DNA from 3 places in the Peribacillus sp. NPDC060253 genome. Region 1 is predicted to be linked to each of the others. Evidence: riboswitches for the same ligand, from Rfam matches in the RefSeq annotation. Region 1 holds a riboswitch; each other region holds the start of a gene.

Region 1 (2,272 bases):
ATTCTTCGTCTTATTATTTTTAAGTTTGTGAGCTTCGTCAATAATGATGAAGTCATATTCCTGATTGAAAATAATATCACGATGTGGAGCGCGTTTCGCTGTATCTATGGATGAAATGACCACATCGCAGGAGTCCCAAACATAACTTTTTCGCTGAACGACTGCTGGAATATGAAACTTGGTATTCAATTCAAAAGCCCATTGTGTCACAAGGGAGGCCGGTACAAGGATCAATACTTTTTTTACAAGGCCTCTAATCATATACTCTTTTAGGATCAAGCCAGCCTCGATTGTTTTTCCGAGCCCTACCTCATCGGCTAATATGGCTTTGCCATTCATCTTTTCCACTACTTGTTTTGCTGCTTCCAATTGGTGGGGAAGCGGGGTTAACTGCGGAAGGTGCTTGGGCGCCTGTAAACCTTCAAAATCTGGGATGATGAGATTTTCCTCCATTTGAACAGCCAGCTTATACAGCTCCCAATTTCCCCATGGACCATCATTCTCAATCTTTTGTAGAAACTCGTCATTCCATTCAGAATTGAAGGATATATTGATTTTCATAGAAATAACTCCCTCTTAAATCATAAATTCCTTAATATAAGGTCAAAATCCGAACATTACATATGTAAAGTAAGAAAAATATTTATCTTCAAAAGATATTGCAGAGATAAGTTTCTTAGGGTAGGATATAAGTATATTTAGAAAATTCTAATTTACAAACGCTAAAAATGAATCGTTTTATCTCGATTTTGCAGTTCGCGTGCTCTTAGTATGAGCTATAGGCTCCTGCTTTATCCATGATAACTGAAGGAGATCATTCAATTGGTTCCGGAAAGTTTTTGGAGTGTGGGGTCTTTAAATGCTTCCGATGCTTTACTAATGGTTGGGAGTGATTCACTTGCTTTCATTGGTAGACATTTATATGCGGGTGAAGATAAGGGGAGAGACTACGGATGTAGCGCCGAAGGAGCAAACTTAGCAGTGAATCTCTCAGGCAAAAGAACTCTTATTGGACGCAACTCTGGAGAGCGCCGCCCGTATTGGGATGGCCACCAAAGGGGAAAACCTATTATATAGGTAAACTTTCAGGTTTCAGGACAGAGAAAAAGCTCAAACGGGCTTTCTCTGTCCTTTTTTGTGCTTTTTTTACATCATGACTCAGGATTTCTGATGGGTATGACAAGAAGCTTTTTGAAGCCGATTTAAATTTTAAAAAATCCGAGGGGGGTCATTTTTTGACCAATTTAAAAAGAACACCACTATTTGAGGTTTATCGTGAATGCGGAGGGAAAACGATTGATTTTGGCGGCTGGGAACTTCCTGTCCAATTTTCGGGTATCAAGGATGAACATGAAGCCGTACGTACTAAAGCGGGTTTATTCGATGTTTCCCATATGGGGGAAGTGGATGTTAAGGGTCCTGGAAGCCTTTCTTTTTTACAGAAGATGATGACCAATGATGTATCAAAGCTGCAACAGGGTGGTGCCCAATATACGGCTATGTGTTATGAAAACGGAGGCACGGTAGACGATCTCATCGTTTATAAAAGGGCTGAGGATGATTACCTGCTAGTAGTCAATGCAGCGAATACAGAAAAAGATTTCAATTGGCTGCAAGCTAATCTTTCGGAAGATGTCCAAATTACGAATGTATCGAGTGACTATACACAGCTAGCACTTCAAGGACCATCTGCAGAAAAGATATTGCAAAAACTATCAGAAAATACTGCCTTAAGTGAAATTGGATTTTTCAAGTTCAAGGAAAATGTCATGATAAATGGTATCTCCACGATGGTATCCCGTACTGGATATACGGGTGAAGATGGTTTTGAAATATATAGCCGCAGTGAAAATGGCCCGGCCCTTTGGAAGGCAATTCTTGATGCTGGCAAGGAAGAGGGGATACAACCGATAGGTTTAGGTGCCCGTGATACCCTGCGTTTTGAAGCAAAACTGCCGCTTTATGGGCAGGAGCTTTCAGCGGACATCACCCCAATAGAGGCCGGGATTGGCTTTGCGGTTAAAGTGGATAAGGAAGCTGACTTTTTCGGAAAAGCAGTTCTTGCTGAGCAAAAGGAGAACGGGACTTCTCGCAAGCTTGTAGGAATTGAAATGATTGACCGTGGCATTCCTCGTCATGGTTATAAGGTTTACAGCGGAGACAAAGTCATTGGCGAGGTCACCACTGGTACCCAATCTCCAACATTGAAGAAAAATGTTGGATTGGTACTTATCGATAAGGAATTTTCGGTACTGGATGCCGAAGTCGAAGT
Region 2 (2,272 bases), on a different contig from region 1:
GACCTTTGTGCTTGTGGGAACAAAGGCTGCTGGGAAAGATATGCTTCTGAGTCAATCTTTTTAACACAACTTTCTAAAGAAAAACAAGTTAGTACTATAACTTATAAACATATTGAAGAATGGCTTAATCAAAACGATACTGAACTACATAGACAAATGGAAAACTTCATCTATTATATTTCAATCGGTTTGAATAATATCATCAACATATATAACCCTGAAGTTCTAATAATTGATAGTGAATTACTTTCTCTATACCCAGATTCTATAAATGAAATTAAGAAAAATCTTTCTTCCTCCACAATTCATTATCGAGAATTATTAATATCCTCAATTGGAAAAAAAGCATGTGAATTGGGTGCGTGTGCATTGGTGATTAAGAATTTTCTTGAAATTACGATGCCTAACTTTGTATATCCTGAATCAATAGAACATATTCATTCACTGAATAATATGTCTGTCAAATAGTTATAGGTTAAGGATTCTTTCTCACAGAAAACTAGGCTGATGCTTTCCTAACAGCTATAAAAACCATAAAGCTTTAGTAAAAAAGCTTTATGGTTTTTATTCCCAGATATTTACTCTTAAACCTAAATTTTAGCTGCTGAACAGCCCTTAATCTAGAAGTTGAGATAAAGTCTCCCTTCAATAAGAATTTCCAATTCTATTATTTTTAAAAATTCACAAATAATCAATAACCCAAAAAAGAACGTACGTTTGACCACACTTACAAAAGAAGAAAAGATTCAATTAATGGGATTTGGTTCTGGTGCAAACATAATGTGAATTTGAAAAAACTAATAGGATTTCTAACGGAATGCTACTTTATGCGGTTAATCCAAACAGCTCGTGGATACAATTCACCTGATTTTGAACAGACTTCTCCCCTATCTTTTAACTACTAAATGGCTACAGGATACGCGTGGTTTTTTCCACTGTTATGACAGGCGTCTGGACACATACGATAAAGCCAATGCTTTCTTGAGAAAGCGTTTGGCTGCTTGTTTATCACTGAATTCACTTAGATAACATTAACCTTCGGAATCCACTGTACGATACAGGTACTATACTTGAAGGCAAGGGAATCGGAATATACATGGAAGAAAATGATAAATTCTGAAAGTTCATATCGGATGATTTTATGCTGTGGTTAGATGGCCTGGCATTTGATCAAAGGGGTTCTCTTATTTTTTTAGCAGTAACAGGCTGCATCAAATGTTTACACATAATCAAGAAAGTTATGCCTGGAACTACCCGTACAGGGAAAGCATTTGTCGGTGAAGATGTTAAACTCCATCTTCATTCCAGGTTAATGCACCAATGGACGGTATTTTTAGAGAGGCAAAGCCCGTTCGTTCATCTTGGCTGACGAAGTTTTCTGATGCGATCAACTCTAATGTTGGATGTTGCCGCTGCCTTTCGCTTTCAATTGCTTCAAAAATGGTTTAATCATTCTTCTGCAAACTCATTCTTATTTCCTCTTTTTTAGATAGCTGCTGCCACTCCATATCATGTTCCCTGTTTTTGCACGCAAAAAAGGACAGAGAAGGTAATGGCAACATTCCCTTCTCTGTCCTTTTACCTGAGAGTTTAACTCTATGCTAAAAAGAGTCTTCCCCTTAGGTGGCGTTTTATAAACGCTCTCTCAAGAGTTGCGTCTCATTGTGGTTCTTTACCTGAGAGATTTGTTCCAAGTTTTTTTGGGAACATGCTCCTTCGGTGATTGTACATTATTTACTTATGTGTTTTTTATGGAATCGCCTCTTTATTTATACCTATTCAGGAAACTAAGAAAAGATAACACGGAGGAAAATCACTTTATATCAGCAAATGCTTTCAAATTTAACAGACTAATGCTTCTTTATGAAGTTCTGCTCTTGATAATCGCTGATTGCAGCCTGGTTTTTCTCTTTTTCTTTTAAAACATAACTAAGCAAGTCTAATGAGAGGCGCGCTGCCACTTGTCCAGTTATTCCCGCATGATCGTAAGGAGTAGCTACTTCTACCATATCAAAACCGATTACTTCTCCTCTTTTTGCAATCCCATGGAGTATTTCGTTGACTTCATCATAAAGCAGGCCTCCAGGAGAAGGTGTGCCTGTCGCAGGGGCGATCGATGGGTCGAGGCCATCAATGTCCATGGTAATATAATATTTTTCACCTGCTGGAATAAGTTCCAGAACCTGTTCAAATCCCATCTTTCTCATTTGACGTGGAGACAAGATGACACTTCCGTATTCTCTGGCAGCATCGACATCTTCTTTTATACTGC
Region 3 (2,272 bases), on a different contig from region 1:
GACCTTCTTAATATCTTTGTCGTTCATACTTTCAAGGCTATTTTTCACGAATCCAGTCAGTTCAGGGTCATTATATAACGGTGGATAATCAGGCACATACGAAAGTTCACACTGAACACCAAATTCCGTTTCTATCCCTTTAACGATCCGGTGGACTTCCTTATCTATCAGCTTTTGTGTCTCTGCTGTCATGTAACGGACATCCCCTTCTATTTCTATACAATCTTTAATGACATTAAAACTACCTTTTCCATCAAAAGAACCGATCGTAACCACGCCCATATCAAAAGGGTTCAAGCGGCGGCTGATAACGGTTTGCACGGCTGTGACGAAATGGGCACCTGCTACAATTGCGTCATTGGCCATATGCGGGGATGAACCATGGCCGCCCATGCCTTTTATTTCCAATTTGAAGTAGGTCCTTCCAGCCATCGAAAAGCCGCTGCGATATCCAATTTCCCCAGCTGGATATGTCGGGAATAAATGAATGCCAAAAACAGCATCCAGTTCATCCAGAACCCCTGATTCCATAATACTTTTTGCACCTCCAGGGGGTGTTTCTTCTGCATGTTGATGAATGATTTTAATGGTACCGGAAAGGGAATCTTTTAACTCTACTAGGCAGTCTGCCAGGACCAATAAATAAGCGGTATGGCCATCGTGTCCGCAGGCGTGCATGACACCTTCATTTGTTGATCGGAACGGAACCTCCGTTTCTTCTGTAATCGGCAATGCATCGAAATCGGCTCGTAGACCTATCGTTTTCCCTGGTTTCCCGCCTTCGATCGTTACGATGACCCCTAATCCATTTCCTGCATTCGTTTGAATGTCCACATCTTTACCCTTATAAAAATCAATGATATATTGTGCTGTTTTCTCTTCTTTGAAGGAAAGCTCGGGATTCTCATGTAAATGACGGCGGATTTGAACCATTTCCTCTTTACGGGCTTCAAGCATGTTCATTAATTGATTTTTCAAAATATTTTCCCCCTTTATTTCAATATAAGTTTTTGATCAGGAAGGCCTTTCGAAATGGAAGGCTTCGTTTCGCTGCACGCCTGCCTGTCAGAAGCCAAATAAAGCTGGCCCCATTCTTTTTTGCACGCCAAAAAAGGACAGAAAAGGGTTGCGTAAACTTACTGCTCCCCTTCTCTGTCCTTTTTACCTGAGAGTTTAACTCCATTTTATTTTCTGGAGATTTCCCCTTTGGTGGCATCATGTTTCATACGCGCTCTCCAGAGTTGCGTCCAGTTGCGGTTCCATTTACCTGAGAGATTTGATCCAAGGGTGATTTTTGGAACTTGCTCCTTCGGTGGCATTATATTTTGCACTCTCCCACAACATTCATCCGCTATATAATTTAAATATTCAGTTTTTTAAAATCGTGAACCAATTCAGACTGAAACTCATACCAGTCCCTATTCACCATCAGCAATAATCTCTATTTTCAAAATAATCTAACTATATTATCACCCATACTAAAATAAATTTCAACACCATTAAACAGAACATTCCGGAGATATCCCTCTCGGAATTATGATTACTTACGGCTGTAAAAAAAAAATTCCTTGCTGCTTTGTCACTCACGCTTCCTTTTCATTGAACATATGGACCTGAAAACTTCTAACTCTACTAAACTTGCACATAGTACTCCATAAATAAAGGACCACTGCCAAGCTGGAACTTTTCCATGCTGACACGGTCCTATGTTTTTCAATGATTCATTGTTCACGCTTTTTGTTTTTACCCATAATGAAGATGGGCTCCAACTCATTTTCTTCGTAAAGGAATGATAGAGCCGTTATCGGTACATGACCGCTCGCAAAGAAGCTCATGGCCATTTGTGCCAGAATATCATATCCCGTATCGTTCTTCACATCGGCAATGATGATGACATCCTGATGCGGAATGGCCACCGCCATGGTCCCCTCCATCTTGTCCTTCATGTCCCGAAGCCAGGAGTCGTTAAGAATTCGGCTAGCATCATATCCATCATTGGTGTTTAAAAAGTAAAATTTATTACCGGCAACGATATCCGACTTCATTTCAGTGGAAAGGGACCGGGCATTGAAAAGGGCAATTTCACGGATCCTTTCACCCTGCCAATTTTCCCGTTGAATCATCTTTTCATCAATCAAACGGTAGGTCTTCCCCAAATCGAGTGCGTAAAGTATCCGGGTTTCAGCCGTATGCTCATCGAATAAAAAAGGATTTCCTTCTTCTGATTCCATTGGAAAGGAAGTCGAACGGATGACAGGGAAAATGGATTTCT

The links. A riboswitch is a leader RNA that binds a small molecule or an ion and turns the genes downstream of it on or off. The one in region 1 is predicted to bind glycine.
Region 2: another riboswitch for glycine. It lies ahead of ACFWE9_RS18565 (IS6 family transposase); the one in region 1 lies ahead of gcvT (glycine cleavage system aminomethyltransferase GcvT).
Region 3: another riboswitch for glycine. It lies ahead of ACFWE9_RS02725 (M20 family metallopeptidase); the one in region 1 lies ahead of gcvT (glycine cleavage system aminomethyltransferase GcvT).

The regions. Positions count from the first base shown of each region.
Region 1 is NZ_JBHXAS010000002.1:111,844-114,115, reverse strand. It holds gene ACFWE9_RS01295 (DEAD/DEAH box helicase) at 1-561, opposite strand, end outside; glycine riboswitch at 929-1,016, shown strand; glycine riboswitch at 1,020-1,103, shown strand; gene gcvT (glycine cleavage system aminomethyltransferase GcvT) at 1,236-2,272, shown strand, end outside.
Region 2 is NZ_JBHXAS010000078.1:20,633-22,904, forward strand. It holds gene ACFWE9_RS18560 (ROK family protein) at 1-468, shown strand, start outside; partial or broken gene ACFWE9_RS18565 (IS6 family transposase) at 905-1,064, opposite strand; glycine riboswitch at 1,561-1,660, opposite strand; gene speB (agmatinase) at 1,851-2,272, opposite strand, start outside.
Region 3 is NZ_JBHXAS010000005.1:60,192-62,463, reverse strand. It holds gene ACFWE9_RS02725 (M20 family metallopeptidase) at 1-978, opposite strand, end outside; glycine riboswitch at 1,245-1,348, opposite strand; gene ACFWE9_RS02720 (DUF1444 domain-containing protein) at 1,722-2,272, opposite strand, start outside.